4 regions of the Mesorhizobium sp. M1A.F.Ca.IN.022.06.1.1 genome follow, and region 1 is predicted to be linked to each of the others. Evidence: riboswitches for the same ligand, from Rfam matches in the RefSeq annotation. Region 1 holds a riboswitch; each other region holds the start of a gene.

Region 1 (4,204 bases):
GGTGTCGGCGGCGCAAACGTCGGCGCATCGACCGGCGGCGGATCGCTCGGCGTCAATGCCGGCGGCAATCTGGGCAGCACCAGCACAGGCGTGTCGACAAGCGTGGGCGGCGCCGCCGCGGGCGACGATCCTTCCGCCGTCAGCGGATCGGCTGCCTCTGCGCAGAACCCGGCCGCGGTGCCGACAGCCCCTGCTTTGGCCAAAAGCGCGACGCAGACCATTGTGCTGCCTCCAGTGCTGAGGCCCTCCAGATCCGCCGGCGGCGACCTCCGGCGGGTCACCAAAGGCTATCGCATCGCGCCGCTGTCACCTCCGAAGGCGATACCCGGCACGCCGGCCGCCGTAGTGCGCGCCTGTCGCGCCGCGATCGCGGCGGCCGCCAAGCCCCTCGGCGCCGTGCGTGTTTACACGGTCAGCGCCGGCCCCTTGCGTCAACGCCGAAGCGGGCTCAACGCGCCGATCGAGGTGCGCATAGACTATGACGGGCGAGGCGGCATCGAAGTGAGGCAGGCGAAAGTCGGCTGTCGCCTAAATGCGAAGGGCGCGGTCACCGCGGTGATTTAGGGCAAAGGCAGAACGGCCGTTGCCATCCTTCCTGCCGGTTGCAACCTCGGCGGTTTGGCAATTCCTCGCCCCCACAAGGTGGACGGGAGAGGTGGCTCGGCGCAGCCGAGACGGAGCGGGGGAGCGCCATATCCGATAACCCTGCCGACCGTAGGCGCGGACCTCGGCCGGCTGCAGACAAGGCGCCCGCGCTTCGGCTAGAGTTCCGCCGGGCGCAAAAAAATCATCGAAGGGGAGCATCGCGATGAACGAAGTCAGGCCGATCGCCGAGATCGCGAGCTATCACGCCCATATCTACTACGGCGGGGAGGCCGAGCGGCAGCACGCCGAATGGCTTCGCGATCGCATCGCAGAGCGTTTCCGCGTGCGCCTGGGCAATTGGCGCGACGAGCCGGTCGGCCCGCACCAGCAAGCCATGTACCAGGTCTCCTTCGCCACCGAGATCTTTGCCACGCTGGTTCCCTGGCTGATGCTGAACCATGGCGGCCTGAGCATCCTCATCCATCCCAACACCACCAACCCCAAGCGCGACCACCTTATCGACCCGATTTGGATCGGCCAGGCGCTGCCGGTGAAGGGCGACGTGCTTGGCGAAGAGGACGAGGCGGAAGAGGCGCTGGAGGTGAATACCGAGCCGACGCTGGGGGTGTGAGGGGGGCGCGGCGATCTCGTCACGATGGCGTGAGAGGCGGCTGGCCGGCGGAGTTGTCGATTGACTGACCAATCGCGGTGTGGCGAATTCGCGCTGATGGTTCCCTTCGGGGATCAAAAGGGAACGCGGTGCGGAGAAATCCAAAGCCGTGGCTGCCCCCGCAACTGTAAGCGGCATGCCGGTTTCACGATGCCACTGGCTGCATGGGCCGGGAAGGCGAAAGCGGCGGGAATCCGCGAGCCAGGAGACCTGCCATCATGGACGTCAAAGCAGAACATCGGACGGGGTGATCCGGTGTGCGCGCCTGGCCGGAGGGCGGGGCGAGTTCCCTGCGATGACAGGCAACGTCAAAGGCAGAACCATGCTGACCCAACTATCGAAAATGCTGAACAAAACCGCGCCGGACCTGAAGGCCAGGCTGATTACAATCTACGGGGCGCTCGCCATTCTCAACGTCGGGGCGTGGCTGTGGGCTTTCGTCGCCTTCCACGACAAGCCGACATTGCTTGGCGTCGCTCTCGTCATTTATGGCCTCGGCTTGCGCCATGCCGTCGATGCCGACCACATAGCGGCCATCGACAATGTCACGCGCAAGCTGATGCAGAACGGCAAACGGCCGGTCTCCGTCGGCTTCTTTTTCGCACTCGGCCATTCGACGATCGTCGTCATCGTCGCTGCGGCTATCGCGGCGGCAACGTCCCTGCTCGGCCGCTTCCAGAGCTTTCAGGAGATTGGCGGCACGATCAGTACCGGCGTTTCCGCACTCTTCCTGCTCGCCATCGCGGCGATGAACATCGTCATCTTGTTCTCGATCTACAGAAGCTATCGGCGGGTGCGGGCCGGTGAGGCGTTTGTCGAGGAGGACCTGGACCTGCTGCTCAACAATCGCGGCTTCCTGGCCCGCGTCTTCCGCCCGATGTTCCGGCTGGTGTCGCAGAGCTGGCACATGTTCCCACTTGGTTTCCTCTTCGGCCTTGGCTTCGACACCGCGACCGAAGTCGCCATGTTCGGCGTGTCCGCGGCACAAGCGGCCAAGGGCGTGCCGTTCGAAGCCATTCTGGTCTTCCCGGTGCTTTTCGCGGCCGGTATGTCACTGGTCGACACGACCGATGGTGTGATGATGCTCGGCGCCTATGAGTGGGCCTTCGTCAAGCCGATCCGCAAACTGTACTACAACATGACGATCACCCTGGTGTCGGTCCTTGTCGCAGTACTGATCGGCGGCATCGAGGCGCTCGGCCTGATCGGTGACAAGCTCGGTCTGTCGGGCGGCTTCTGGAACGGCGTCGGCACGCTCAACGACAATTTCAACAATCTGGGCTTCGCCATTATCGGCATCTTCATCGCCGCCTGGGCGATCTCCTACCTCGTCTACAAGGCCAAGGGGCTGGATGATGTGGAGAGCGCATCCGCAGCAAAGAATTCATAAACCGCCGGCTGCGGCTGGCTGCAGCAGACCAGCCGCATCTCTCTGCCATCAGACGCCGGCGGGCTGCCAGCCTGCCTCCTTGAATGCCTCGGCATCGGGAAGCCGATGACGGCAAAGGTCGATCGCCGCCCCGTCAGCGGTGCTCGCCTTGACATTTTTGTTCCTATTTTGTTCACTGTTGGCCAGACAGCAACAGGAGATAGCCGGCCCGTGCGCACGCGCTTCAAAGGCATGCTGAGGACCCGTAGCCCAAGCCTTTGGAAGTGTGACGGAATTCTGCGCTTGGATAAGCCAGGGGTTAAGGCCTGGGATAAGTCCCATAATCCATAAGCCAGTATCCAGTCCAAATATCCAGAGTCCAGAACAGAAAAGCTGGCGCTTTTCTGTTCTAAAAAAGCGGGGAAGGGGAAAGCAAAAATGGGAGCAGCGCAAGCCATTCGGCGTACGGCGCTACGGCGAGGGCTCGGCGGCGCCAGCGAGCTTCCGACGTGGCGGCGAGCCGCCCTGTTCGGTCTCCCAGGATGCAACCGGCCTCACGTCAGCCCGGCGATCTGCTCATCGGGGTCGAGCTCCGCCCCGCCGGCGACGACCACGTTGGCGAGCGGCGCCGAGAGCGTCCAGCGAACGAGGCCGGGCAGCCGTTCCATGGAGGCGCTGCCGGAGAGGCTGGTGGGGACGACGCGCTGGAGAACGACGCTGCCGAAGCCTTTGTGCGGCTCGGCATCGGCGGCCGCGGCAGGTTCGGAAAAATGTTCCTCCCAGACCAGCTCGAAATCGCTGCCTTCGGGGGCCGGGGCTACCCGCCAGTCCATTCGCACGGTTCCGGCGTCGCCGGCCAGGGCGCCGTATTTCGTCGCGTTGGTGCCCAGCTCATGCAGCGCCATGCCGATGTTCTGCACCGCGTTCAGCCGCAACGTCACGTCCGGCCCGCAAGGCGAGATTCGCTCTTCGTGTCCGAACGGCCGCAGATGTTCCCGCACAAGGTCGGCCATGCCTGCGCCGCGCCAGTCGTTCAGCACCAAAAGGTCGTGCGAGCGCGACAGCGCCATGATGCGTTCGCGGATCTGGTGTTCGAACGCGCGCGGGTCGGTCGCGCGCTTGCTCGTCTCGCGGATCATGGAAAGGATCACGGCGTACTGGTTTTTGACGCGGTGGTTCACCTCGCGCATCAGAAGCTGGATCTGCTGTTCGCTCGCCCGTTTTTCGGTGATGTCGGCCGCCATGCCGAACCATTCCAGGATGCTGCCAGTGTCATCGACGATCGGGATTGCCCGTGAGGTGGTCCAGCCGGCGGACCCGTCGGCGCGCCGCACCCTGTGCTCGAGCTCGAACACGCCGCGCTCCATGATGGCGCGCTCGATCGCCGCCTGGATGCTCGCCTGGTCTTCCGGGAACAGGTATTCGTCGCGCCAGCGGATCGCCGGCCCCTGGGCGCTCGACAGGAAGCCGCGGCCGTCCAGCTCATGCATTTCCTGCCAGTCCGGGCTCATCCGGTAAACCACGTCGGAGCTGGCATTGACCAGCGCGCGAAACCGCTGCTCGCTTTCGCGCACCTTTGC
Region 2 (4,204 bases), 1.3 Mb from region 1:
CGCCGACGTTCAAGAAGACTGATTTCGCGACAACTCCGATTCCTGGTTGATAGTACCCCGCCTTCGGCACGCTCACCGGCTCGGCCACGGCCGTATCCGACCCGGCGAGCCTTGCCAGTCTTTGCACCAGCGCGCTCATGTTCGCCGGGCCGCCTTCGCGGAAATAGCCGAGCAGGGCGTCGAGTTCGGCGCGCGGCAGGGTCGAGGCTTCGATCAGCCGCTGGTCCTCGTCATGGCTTTCGCCCGGCAGCAGCGCCAGCTTGATGCCGCGCTCGCGTGCGACCGCGGCGAGCTGGTCGGAGCCATAGCGCCACCAGTCGTAGCCGCCCAGGATGCGGACGAGGACCACCTTGGCGTGACGGGCAACGCTGTCGATCCAGAGGTCCACCGACATCGGATGGCGGAGATCGCGAAGTGCTGCCAGCCGCATCGACGGCAGCCGCGCGGCGTCGGCCTTCCACGCAGCGGCGAGGCCGGCGAGATCGCTGTCGGTGAAGGACAGGGCCACGACATCCGCAGGCGTCTGCCTGAGGTCGATCGGCTCGGCGAGATCGTCGAGCGAGGCGGATGTCGTGGTGAGGATGTGCATCGCGGTTCGGTCTTGCCTCAGCCGGCGAGGATACGCTCGATCGCCGGGCGGTTCAGCCCCTTGAGGCCGATGACGACGAGCCGCGATCGGCGGTCGTCGTCCGGCGTCCAGGCGCGGTCGTAATAGTGATTGACGCGCGGGCCGACGGCTTGGAGCAGCAGCCGCATCGGCTTGCCGCCCACCTCGACAAAGCCTTTGACGCGCAGAACGTTTTCCTGCTCGGCGGCGAGAGCGACGCGCTTTGCCAGCTCATCCGGACTGGCGATGGACGGGATATCGAGGACGAAGGAGTCGAAATCGTCATGCTCATGGTCGAGCTCGTCATCGTGATGGGTCTTGCGGTTCTCGACGTCGTCCTCGACGGCGAGGCCAAGACCGAGCAGCACCGACGGGTCGACCTTGCCCTGTGCGGTCGGCACGACCTTGACCGCGCGCGCCACGTGCTCGCCGATAACGGCATTGGCGCGGACTGAGCCCGCCGCGTCCATCAGATCGCTCTTCGACAGGATGATGAGGTCGGCGCAGGCGATCTGGTCCTCGAACACCTCTTCGACCGGATCATCGTGGTCGAGGGAATCGTCGGCGGCGCGCTGCGCCTGCAGGGCGTCCATGTCGGAGGCGACGCGGCCGTCGGCCAGCGCCGGACCGTCGACCACCGCGATGACGCCATCGACCGTGACGCGGCTCTTCACCGTCGGCCACTGGAAGGCCTGGACGAGCGGCTTCGGCAAAGCGAGGCCGGAGGTTTCGATCAGGATGTGGTCGACCTTCGGCGTGCGCGACAGGATCTGGTCGAGCGCCGGCACGAAATCGTCGGCGACGGTGCAGCAGATGCAGCCATTGGCGAGCTCGACGATATTTTCCTCTGGGCAGGTGTCGATGCCGCAGCCTTTCAGGATCTCGCCGTCGATGCCGACATCGCCGAATTCGTTAACGATGATCGCCAGCCGCTTGCCCTTGGCGTTTTCGAGCAGGTTGCGGATCAGCGTGGTCTTGCCGGCGCCGAGAAAGCCGGTGACGACAGTGCAGGGAACACGGGAGAGGGATGCGGTCATGTCAGTCCTTCAGCAGGTCGAGGGGAGGGAGGCGGGCAACCAGGCCGCGCTTGAGGGAATCGGGCCGGCCTCGCCAGGGGATGAGGCCGTCGGTCGAGGTGGCAAAGAGCTTTGCGCCGGTGACGAGGTCGGCGCCGCTGGTCGTTTCCAGGTCACCGAAGACATAGCTCCAGCAGCCGTCGCGCAGCAGCGCCGCGCTCAGGCGGCGTTTGCAATTGCCGAGACACTCGACGGTGCGGATGCGGATTTTCTCGTCCGGCGCGGCGCGGCGCGCGTCTTCGGCAAGGAGGGCGCCGGCGCGCGGATGCGCGTCCGAACCGGTCTCATCGCGGCAGGAGGAGCAGACGATGACGGTCACTTCCGATAGCGCGTCGCGAGGTTCGGACGAAATGTCCGCGGTATTAGCCGGAAAACTGACGTTGCGATCCAAAACCAGGCTCCTTGCCCGGAAAACCCGCCGAGCGATCGGATTCTCATGTCTCAGACGGCAGGTCTCCTGGCTCGCGGGTCGTCGCCTTGCGCCGCCTTCCCGGGAACATCCCAGTGGTTTTCGGCTGAGGCTCGTCGCTCACAGTTGCGGGGACAGCCGCGGATTTGGGTTTTCCCGCACCGCATTCCCTCTTGGCTCCTCCCCTTGCCGGGAGGAGACCGTCTGCGGCGGATTTAGGCTTAGAGGTGCTCGCATGTCAACGCGCGGCTACGACACCGAAATGTCGGCCAACGCCGGCCCAAGGTCGCCGCCCGGCATCACCTCGATGGTTTCCAGGCCGAGCCATGCCTGCATCTGTTTCAACTCATCGAAGAGCTGTGCGGCCGTTTCGGCGGGAGCGCCGGCTTCGGCAAAAGCCGCATGGACGCGCAGCACTCCGGCCGGGCGGTCAGCTCTCAGATCGACCCGGGCAACGATCCGGTCGCCGAGTAGGAAAGGCAGCACGTAGTAGCCGTACTGGCGCTTCTCGGCTGGCGTGTAGATCTCGATGCGGTAGCGGAAGCCGAAGAGCTTCTCGGTGCGCGTGCGTTCGAATACCACCGGATCGAAGGGCGCGAGCAGGGCGCGGGCCTCGATCCGGCGCGGAAAGCGGGCGTCCTTGTGGAGATAGGCGGGCTTGTCCCAGCCTTCGACCTTCACCGGCAGCAGTTCGCCCATCTCGACCAGTTCCTCGATTCTGGCCTTCGTATCGCCAGGCGCCAGGCGGAAATAGTCACGCAGATCGCCATAGGTTGCGATGCCATGGGCGCGGGCGGAAATGCGCAGCAATTGGCGATGCGCGTCCTCGACCGAGGGCACCGGCAGGTCGAGGATGGCCTGCGGCAGAACCCGCTCGGGCAGGTCGTAATAGCGCTCGAATCCTCGCCGGTAGGCGGTGGTGATGCGCCCGGCCCAGAACAGCCATTCGAAAGCGTGCTTGGCCTCGCTCCAGCCCCACCATCCGCCATTGCCCTTGTGGCCTTCGATGTCGGAGGCGGCGATCGGCCCGCGTTCCGCGACTTGCCCGTAGATCTCCTCGATCATCGCCTTGCGCTCGCGGCCCCATTTGGCGAGGCCGAGATACATTTCCTCGCCTTTCTCGGCCCGCTGCATGCGCCAGCGCATCAACGGATAGGTCTCGACGGGCAGGAAGGAAGCCTCATGGGCCAGTATTCGAAGACGGTTCGCTTGCGCGTGACGGCCGCGTTGTCGAGCAGCGCAAGCGGGTAGGGGCCGAGGCGCGAGTAGAGCGGCATATAGTGGGCGCGCACAGCGCGCGGTAGTAGGCCGAGTAGAGCGATATGGCGCGCACCACGGCGCTGACGGAATCGATCTGCAGCAGGCCAGTTCGGGAAAGCACGCGGGCGAGATGGCGACGATCGGGCGTGCCGGCAGGCCGCGCATCGGTAAAACCCTGCGCGCCGAGCGCAATGCGCCTTGCTGCGGCGAGCGAGATCTTTTCTTTCATCCAGCTACCTTGCCCTGATCCTTTGCCGGGGTTTCCAGTCGGTGATTCCGGCCATGCTAGCAGGCAAATGGCGGGAGATATGTCAGGATAGAAAAGTGGAGTAAAACATGAAGGAAATCAAACAGGAGCGGATCGGACCAGTTTCTTCCGATATGGCGTCCAGGGCCGGATTTTGAAGAAGGTTTGACTTGCGTCGCCGAAACCGCTGCGCTAACCCTCGCCGCGTCGCAGCATAGGCCACCTAAAACGGTTCAGCGGGTTAAACTGTCACGCTTCCGCCTTAGAGTCCGTTGCTGTAATCAAAGTGAACTGGCCGCCGAAGGAAAGTCGCCGCATGAGCGCACTCCTAAGTTCGTATCTGCCCATCGTGCTCTTCATCGCAGTGGCGATGGTCGTCGGCCTGGCGCTGATCGTTGCGCCGTTCCTGGTTGCCTACCGCAATCCCGATCCGGAAAAGCTTTCCGCCTATGAATGCGGGTTCAACTCATTCGACGACGCCCGCATGAAGTTCGACATCCGCTTCTACCTGGTGTCGATCCTGTTCATCATCTTCGATCTCGAGGTCGCCTTCCTGTTCCCGTGGGCGGTGTCCTTCTCCAAGCTCGGCATGCTCGGCTTCTGGT
Region 3 (4,204 bases), 920 kb from region 1:
AATATCAATACACCTCACTCGGCGTCGAGCGGCTCCGTTCCAACCGGCTTGCCGTCGCGCGAGAGCCTGATCTTCTCGACCTTGTCCTCGGCGGCCTTGAGCAAGCGGTCGCAATGAGCCTTCAGCGCCTCGCCGCGCTCGTAGATCTTGATCGACTGGTCGAGCGGAACGTCGCCGCGCTCCAGATCATCGACGATCTTCTCCAGCGCGTCGAGCGCCTGTTCGAAGCTCATCGCCTTGACGTCTTGGTTAGCTTCATCAGCCATCATTCATCCCTTCATCAGCCGCCCGACATGGGCGGCGACCGAAAATGCCAATCCTTGCAGATCGTAACCGCCCTCCAGCAGGCTGACGAGCCGGTTGCCGCTGTGGCGCCCGGCGCGCTCCATCAGCTGGCCGGTCGCCCAGTCGAAATCATCCTCGGTCAGGTTGATCGCGGCCAGCGGATCGCGATGGTGCGCATCGAAACCGGCGGAAATGATGATCAGATCCGGCTGGAAGGCGTCGATCGACGGCAGCACGCGCGACAGGAAGGCGTCGCGGAACGTGTCGCTGCCGGTGCTCGGCGCAAGCGGCGCGTTGACGATGTTGCCGGCGCCGGTCTCGCTCTTGGCACCGGTGCCCGGATAAAGCGGCATCTGGTGGGTCGAGCAATAGAGCACCGACGGATCGTCCCAGAAAATGTCCTGCGTGCCGTTGCCGTGATGCACATCCCAATCGACGATGGCGACGCGCTCGGCCAGATGCTTCTCCTGCGCATAACGGGCGGCGATCGCCGCGGTGTTGAACAGGCAAAAGCCCATCGCGGTCGCTTTTTCGGCGTGATGGCCGGGCGGACGCGCGGCAACGAAGACATTGGCGGCACGGCCCTCGAACACATCGTCGACGGCGGCGTTCGCCGCGCCGATCGCCGTCACCGCGGCCTGCCAGCTTTTCGGGCTGGCGCTGGTGTCGGCATCGATCGAGACGATCCCCGTCTCGGGAATCGCAGCGCGGACACGGCCGACGAAATCCTCCGGATGCGCGTAAAGGATAGTCGCCTCGTCGCCTTCCGGCGCCTCGACGCGGTCGAGGGCCGAAAAAGCCTCGTCGTCGAGCACGCGCTCGATGGCGCGCAAACGGTCGGGCCGCTCGGGGTGGCCGGGCGGCGTGAGGTGTTCCAGGAATACCGGATGAGTGTAAAGACGAGTGGTCATGGCGCCTAATCTAGGCACCTGTCGCACGGATAGCCATGTTTCAGCGCCGAATGATTGGGGAAATCGCGCCCAATCGTGTCGCTGGCGGCATTGGCCCGGCTTCGGCTTCGCGATAAGGTCGCGTCGCTGCCTGGTGCCCGCAACGCGGGAGAATCGGGAACACGGTTGAAATCCGTGGCGTGCCCAACGCTGTGAGGGGGACCGCGCCGGCAAACGCCACTGTCCCAGACGGGAAGGCGCCGGATGCGGGTCGATCCCGAGCCAGAAGACCGGCCCGGCAGACATGGTCATCCGCATGGTCAGGCGGAGGACTGCTTATCGCAAGGGGACAAGCGATGCAGGCACGAACAGCCGCCGCCGGCGGCGATGACTTTGACCAATTGGCGCGCGACGCCGTCTACCGGGCCATGTTCACCCGGCGCGACGTGCGCAGCCATTTCCTTGCCGACGATCTCGACGACAGCGTTTTGGCGCGGCTGCTCACCGCGGCACACCACGCGCCGTCGGTCGGCTACATGCAGCCCTGGAACTTCATCATCATCCGGGACGCCACAAGGCGGCGGCAGGTGCGCGACCTGTTTTTGGCCGCGCGCGAACAGGAACTGCCGGCGATCGAGGCGGACCGGCAGGCGCTCTACCGCAAGCTGAAGCTCGAGGGCATCTGCGAAAGCGCGCTCAACCTGTGCATCACCTGCGACCGCCAGCGCTCGAAGAACTCGCCGCTCGGGCGCTGGCACAATCCGGAGATGGACCTCTACAGCACCGTCTGCGCGGTGCAGAATTTCTGGCTCGCGGCGCGGGCGGAAGGCGTCGGGGTCGGCTGGGTGAGCATCATCGAGCCCGAAGCGCTGAAGCGACTGCTGTCGATCCCCGAGCACGTCACGCCGATCGCCTATCTCTGCGTCGGCCGCGTCTCGGAATTCGCTCCAAGGCCCGACCTCGAAGCGCATGGCTGGGGCAAGCGCCTGCCGCTGCCCGAGCTGGTGATGAGCGAGACCTTTTGCGGCGCCGGCGAGGCGCCGCTCAAATCGGCGATCGCTCGTCTCGGAGAACGATTAAAGCCTTAGAACCGCTCGGCGTTCCATAGACCCGCCCCAACCGCAACGCGCCATCGCGCTTCGCGTTTGCGCAATGGCGCATTGGAAATGCCTGACCGTCGTTGCCCGCTCAGAAAACCGGGGATTGTTCGCGCATCGCTCGACAACGTGACGGTTCTTCCTGGCGTGATTGGGCCGGATCTCCGCACTCGCTTCCTCACGGCTAACCCTGTGCCAAGCGATGTCGTTCTCGGGCTTCAACGTCTGGCGAATTCACCGGCGTTCGCAATTAAATTCTGTCTTCTCATGTGAATAGGCAGATTGAGCTGGGCTACGGCGCTTATTGTCGGGCGATAGATGAGACCCGGCGTGTTCCCATGAATTTTTTTGCAATAGATCGGTCCGCCGAACATGAGGACGAAGCGGAATGGGAGCGCATCCGCGCAAAATACCCGCCGCAAGAACCATTCCTCAACTTGAACAACGCCGCGGTCAGTCCCCCACCGACTGTTGTCGAGGAAGCGACGGTTGACGCCTACCGCTTCATCAGTCGCAATCCCGACTACAATATGTGGAGCAAGCTCGACACAGCACTTCCTCATATCAAACGCGAGCTGGCGGAACTGATCGATTGCAGCCCCGGAGAGATCGCGCTGAACCGGAATTCGTCGGAGGGTCTTTCGACAGCGATCTTCGGAATACCGCTGACTAAGGGCGATCAAGTGCTGATCTCGCCTTGGGACTACCCCAGCGTTCGTGCGGGCTGGCTGCAGCGGCAACAGCGCGAGGGCATCGAGGTTGTAAACTGCACCTTCGACCTCATGGACAGCGACGACGACATCATCGAATCCTATGTTCAGGCGATGACCCCGCGTACCCGCGTCCTGCAGCTGACCCACATGTACCACTGGAACGGGCGTGTCCTGCCGGTGAACCGGCTCTGCGAAATCGCGCGGGAGCGCGACATCATGACTGTCGTCGACGGTGCCCAGACTTTTGCTCAGATGCCGGTCAGCTTCCGCGAACTCGATTGCGATTTTTTTGTCACCAGCCTGCACAAGTGGCTCGGTGCTCCTATCGGCAACGGGATGCTGGTCGTCAGCGAACGCCGGATCGATACCACCTGGCCATTGCTTGCACCTTTCGACCAGCCCGCGGTGCACATAGACAGGTTCGACCATTGGAATCTCGGCACCTACAATTCCGCTGTCCAGGCAGGAATCGCGCCCGCAATTCAATTCCACAAGGCGATCGGCGCGGAACGGATGCATGCGCGACTGCGCGAACTCACCCGATATTGGGTAGGTCTCGTCCAGGACATTCCCGGTTTCAGGCTCCATACGCCGACCGACACGGACAGCCTCGCTGCGATAAGTCTGTTTTCGATCGACAGCATCGACATGCAAGAACTCGAGCGCGACCTTCGCGAGAAACACCAGGTCCACGTGAAATACCGCAAGGTCGAGCACGTCGAGGGTTTGCGGGTTTCGCCACACATTTACATGCTTAAGCGCGATCTTGATGCCTTTGTCGCCGCGCTGCGAAGCGCTGTGGAGTGAACCGACGAATTTTCTCTGGCTGTGCCCGACCTTAGCCGTCTGCTGTCTGGCGAATAGCGTTTTCGCAGTCGAGGGGTGCAGGATGGCAGCGCCGCTATTTGCGCTTAAAGCTGCCCAGGCCTGCACCCTGACAAGAGTTCAATAGTTTCGCTCAAGGCGGTGAGCGTGGTCTGCATTTTTGAGGTCGATCAATGCGCCAAGTCTACGTGAGTGGATCCTATCTACCGGAAAGCGAGGCCCGTATCTCGGTCTTCGATCGGGGCTTCCTGTTCGCCGACGGAGTCTATGAGGTCACGCTCGTTCTTGATGGCAAGCTCGTCGATTTTGCCAGTCACATGGCGCGCCTGCGGCGATCGCTCCGTGAGCTCGATATGCCGTTCTCCCTGACCGAAGCAGATCTTTTGAAGATCCA
Region 4 (4,204 bases), 1.3 Mb from region 1:
AGGCCGAACGCAGCCGTGGTCTTGCCCTTGCCCGGCCCCGTATTGACGATCAGCAGTCCCTTCTCGATCGTCTTGCCGGCCACCTCGGCATCCTGCACCGCCTTGCGCTTGGCCATCTTGGCTCGATGGCGTTCGGCATCCTTGTCGTCGATGATCGTGTCTTTGATCTCGCCCATGTCACTTCACCTTGAGCGGCAGCCCCGCCACCATCATCAGCACGCTGTCGGCGACAGCCGCGACCTGCTGATTGAGCCGCCCGGCGGCGTCGCGGAACCGGCGCGCCAGCGCATTGTCCGGCACGATGCCGAGCCCGACTTCGTTAGACACCACAAACCACGGTCCGCGCGGCTGCGAAAGCACATCCGAGAGCCGCCGGCACTCGGCCTCGATATCGTGGTCCGCCAGCATATGATTGCTCAGCCACAATGTCAGGCAATCGATAAGCACCGGCTGGTGATCGGGCAAGGCGTCGAGCGCGCCGACCAGGTCGAGCGGCGCATCGACGGTGACCCAGCCTTTGCCGCGGCGCGAGCGATGCAGCGCGATGCGCTCGCGCATCTCCTCGTCATAGGCCTGCGCGGTGGCGATATAGGCCCAAGGCGACGGGCTTGCCGCCACCAGGCACTCGGCATGCGCGCTCTTGCCGGAGCGCGCACCGCCGATGATGAAGGTCAGATGGCCGTCCGCGCGATCAGGCAAAGCTGTCGCGCAGGCTGGTCGATGTACCGGTGATGCGCCCGCGCACCACACCGACGGCCGCACCGAGCACCAGCCAGAAGACCAGATCGGTGAGGGTCACCGCCACCACGAACTGATGGTGCAGCCCCTCGGGAATCGCCGTCTCGAAGCTGACGGGCTGCGGCGCGCCGACTACGTGCGGAGCGACGATCAGCACGACCGCCAGAATTGCCAAGGGCAGCGACTTGCGAAAGGCGATCAATCCAAGGCCGACCGCGGTTGCGGCCACCGTCGAAATCCACCAGATCTGGCGCGGCAGAAGTTCCGCCGCCGGCATGGCCGGCAGTTCCGGCGGCAGGCCGAGGCCGGGCGCGAGCGTGAAAACCGCAAAACCGGCAAGGCCCCAGAACACGCCCTGGCGCCAGCTGCCGATGCCACCGGCGAATTCCGACACCGCGACCAGGATCAGTGCGAAGCCGATGCCGGTGACGATGTTTGCGACAACGTTGAAGGCGAAGCGCTCGAAGCCGTCGGCCGGAGCCCAGCCCTCGTCCTCGGTCGGAGCCGCCGCTTCCGTCGACGCAGGAGCGGCGCTGCTCATCGCATTGCCCGCCGGTTCGGCCGAGCTCATGGCAGTGCCAGTTCCAGTGTTGGCGGCATGGTCGTGGTGATGACCGCCGCCCGCCTTTTCATAGACTTCCGCTTTGAGGATCAGCGGCACTGTCGCATAGGCCTGCATGCAGGCAAGCGCGATGCCCGCCACGAGCCCTGCGATCGCCGCGACGAACACGACGTTGCGAAACAGATTCATGATATCGGGCCTTCGTCAGTGGCAGGGAAAAGCCATCGAGTGACGATAGTCGTGGGCAGCGTTGTGGATCGCATCGATGTGCGAGAAGCCGACGAAACCGACGACGAAAATGCCGAGCAGCGCGGCGAGAGCCAGCTGCATGATGCGCGACTGCGAGGAGACGGAGGCGCCGAGGGCGACGGAAGCGGTATTCATGTCTTGTCCTTTCGCCCTCCACCCGAGGGCATCGAAGTCAACTTTCCTGTCGCCGGCAGGTCTCCTGGCTCGCGGATTCGCACCCTTCCCCACCTTCCCGAGGACAAACCTCAGTGGTCTATGGAGAGGACTACCGCACACAGTTGCGGGGGCAGCCACGGCTTAGGGCAAAGACTCCACCCTCACCGCATTCCCTCTTGGCTCCAAAAACGGAACCGACGACGCCAGCGACTATAGGCAGAATCGTCGCGACCGGCAAACCAAATTCCGTCACGCCGCAGCGTGATTGCGGCACCGGTTTCGGACTAAGATCCGGCGATCCGCTCGGCGACGAGCTTCTGCAATCGCCACAAATGGCGGTCGTGAATACCGCGCTGTTCGAGGTTCTTCACCGTGTTGTAGAGATAGTCGGCGCCTGAACCCCAGTGGCCGCACGAGGTCGCCAGCCTTTCGACCACCTCGTCTTCGTTGAGTGGGCCGGCATAGGTCGTGCCTTTGCGATTGATGACGAAGGCAAGCGCTCTCAACGGCCCCTTGTCGGTTGCGAGTTGCAGCAGGCGCGGCCGGTAGCTGGTCGGCTTCAGCGTCATCTCGCGGCGAAAAAGCCTGTCCAGCGCCTGCCGGCGGTCACCACCGTTCAGGCGGAAAGCAACGCCCTTGCATTGGCCGCCACGATCCAGCGCCATCATCAGGCCGGGGCTTTGCTTGGTGCCGCGCCAGCGCGTCATCTTCATGCAGAAGGAGCGATGCCAGCCGCGAGCCACGGCGACGCGCTCCTCAAAATGCTCGATTTCCGGTTTCCAGATCAGCGAGCCGTAGCCGAACAGCCAGAGAGGCTCGGTTGCAGGTAGCTCGGCCTCGAATGCATCCAGCATGGCTTCATAGTCGCTGTCCACGAGATGCTCGGCATCCGGGTCGGGCCCCGGGTCATCGACCGCGCGAAAACAGCGGGCGACCAGTTCCACGGTCAGCGACATCGTTCTTGCAGGCATACTTTGCAATCCTGGGCAGCCGGCGAAACCGCAGGCGATTACGAAGTGACCTTAAGGGCAGCACCCGGAAGCGACAATGGCCGCGCAATTGACAACGGTCCTGCCCGGGTGTCGGCTGTCATCAGCCAAGGGGAGCCGCTCATGCAGCCAAATCCTAGCGAACACAGCCGCTACAATGGCCTCACCAGCCTCGAGCCGACGTTGCCTGCAAGCGCCTATCGGGAAGCCGACGCTTACCGGCTCGATCTCGAAGCGATCTGGTATCGGAGCTGGCTCATGGTTTGCCGCGAAGCCGATCTCGCGGAACCTCTTGCCTTTCGAACCGCGCGTATCGGCTCGCAGGAGGTCGTCGTGCTGCGCGACGAGGCCGGGAGCTTGCGCGCCTTCCACAACACCTGCCGGCATCGCGGCTCGCAGCTCTGCCTGGAAAGCGAAGGGCGGCTGAAGGCAAGGCTGCTCACCTGCCCCTACCACGCCTGGTCCTATTCGCTGCGCGGCGATCTCGTCCGTGTCCCATCGAAATCGCTGCCCGAAGGCTTCGACAAGGAAAATTATCCGCTCTACCGGGTGGCGCTGTCAGTGTGGCGCGGCTTCGTCTTCATCAATCTCGCAGAGGATCCCGATGGCTCGGGGGAAGCCTCCTTCGACTCCGCCTCCCGCGATCTTTCGAACTGGCCGCTGGAGACGCTCGTCCCCGGGCACCGGCTCACCAAGGTGATGAACTGCAACTGGAAAATCTTCTGGGAGAACTTCAACGAATGCCTGCATTGCCCGGGCGTGCACAAGGACCTGTCGCGGCTGGTGCCGATCTATGGGCGCGGCCTGATGGCGAGGCATGACGATCCGGAATGGGCGCGCTATGCGGATAATGATGCTCCGGAGTTTTCCGGCGGCCTACGCGCCGGCGCCGAGACCTGGTCGCGCGACGGACGCGTCCATGGGCCGGTCTTTGCCGGGCTGACGCCGGCCGAGCGAGCCGCCGGCCAGACCTACGCTACCTCGCTGCCCTCGATGTTCGTCGTCGGCCATGTCGACTATGTCCGCACGGTGCGTCTCGCCCCGCTCGGGCCGGAGCAGACGGAACTCACCGCCGAATGGCTGTTCGCGCCCGATGCCCTGGCACAAACCGATATCGACAACATCGTCGCCTTCGGCGCGCAGGTGCTGGAGGAGGACGCCGCGATCTGCGAGATCAACCAGAAGGGCATGCACTCGATCCGCCACCAGGCCGGCGTGCTGATGCCCGAGGAGTACGATTTGCGCCGCTTCCACGAGTGGGTGCGTGGGCGCCATGCCGCGTTGCAGCCGGTCAAAACGACTTCGGCAGATAGCGCCAGGTGAAGAAGCCACAGAAGGCGGCCAACAGGCCGAGCGTGACGAACACCGAGCCGAGACCGAAGAAGGAGAGCACCACCGAATAGACCAGCGGCGGCGTCAGCTCGGAGAAATCGAGATAGGTTCGGTAGACAGCCGCCATCTGCGCTCGTTCATAGGAACGCACTGAGCGCATGAAGGCTGTCGAGCCCAG

The links. Region 1 has a riboswitch for cobalamin ahead of EJ078_RS02595 (HoxN/HupN/NixA family nickel/cobalt transporter). Riboswitches for the same ligand answer to the same signal wherever they lie in the genome.
Region 2: another riboswitch for cobalamin. It lies ahead of EJ078_RS26135 (DUF1636 family protein); the one in region 1 lies ahead of EJ078_RS02595 (HoxN/HupN/NixA family nickel/cobalt transporter).
Region 3: another riboswitch for cobalamin. It lies ahead of bluB (5,6-dimethylbenzimidazole synthase); the one in region 1 lies ahead of EJ078_RS02595 (HoxN/HupN/NixA family nickel/cobalt transporter).
Region 4: another riboswitch for cobalamin. It lies ahead of EJ078_RS26340 (CbtB domain-containing protein); the one in region 1 lies ahead of EJ078_RS02595 (HoxN/HupN/NixA family nickel/cobalt transporter).

Annotation. Positions count from the first base shown of each region.
Region 1 is NZ_CP034455.1:527,361-531,564, reverse strand. It holds gene EJ078_RS02605 (hypothetical protein) at 1-564, shown strand, start outside; gene EJ078_RS02600 (DOPA 4,5-dioxygenase family protein) at 809-1,216, shown strand; cobalamin riboswitch at 1,297-1,488, shown strand; gene EJ078_RS02595 (HoxN/HupN/NixA family nickel/cobalt transporter) at 1,599-2,645, shown strand; gene EJ078_RS02590 (HWE histidine kinase domain-containing protein) at 3,179-4,204, opposite strand, start outside.
Region 2 is NZ_CP034455.1:5,498,740-5,502,943, forward strand. It holds partial or broken gene cobN (cobaltochelatase subunit CobN) at 1-589, opposite strand, end outside; gene cobW (cobalamin biosynthesis protein CobW) at 607-1,644, opposite strand; gene EJ078_RS26135 (DUF1636 family protein) at 1,646-2,074, opposite strand; cobalamin riboswitch at 2,113-2,312, opposite strand; partial or broken gene EJ078_RS26140 (winged helix-turn-helix domain-containing protein) at 2,342-3,581, opposite strand; gene EJ078_RS26145 (NADH-quinone oxidoreductase subunit A) at 3,916-4,204, shown strand, end outside.
Region 3 is NZ_CP034455.1:1,445,403-1,449,606, forward strand. It holds gene EJ078_RS07185 (exodeoxyribonuclease VII small subunit) at 15-266, opposite strand; gene EJ078_RS07190 (histone deacetylase family protein) at 270-1,196, opposite strand; cobalamin riboswitch at 1,311-1,489, shown strand; gene bluB (5,6-dimethylbenzimidazole synthase) at 1,532-2,263, shown strand; gene EJ078_RS07200 (aminotransferase class V-fold PLP-dependent enzyme) at 2,611-3,792, shown strand; gene EJ078_RS07205 (D-amino-acid transaminase) at 3,984-4,204, shown strand, end outside.
Region 4 is NZ_CP034455.1:5,542,807-5,547,010, reverse strand. It holds gene cobO (cob(I)yrinic acid a,c-diamide adenosyltransferase) at 1-176, opposite strand, end outside; gene cobU (bifunctional adenosylcobinamide kinase/adenosylcobinamide-phosphate guanylyltransferase) at 178-699, opposite strand; gene EJ078_RS26345 (CbtA family protein) at 692-1,489, opposite strand; gene EJ078_RS26340 (CbtB domain-containing protein) at 1,505-1,684, opposite strand; cobalamin riboswitch at 1,721-1,919, opposite strand; gene EJ078_RS26335 (gamma-glutamylcyclotransferase) at 1,990-2,676, opposite strand; gene EJ078_RS26330 (aromatic ring-hydroxylating dioxygenase subunit alpha) at 2,818-4,017, shown strand; gene EJ078_RS26325 (MFS transporter) at 3,986-4,204, opposite strand, start outside.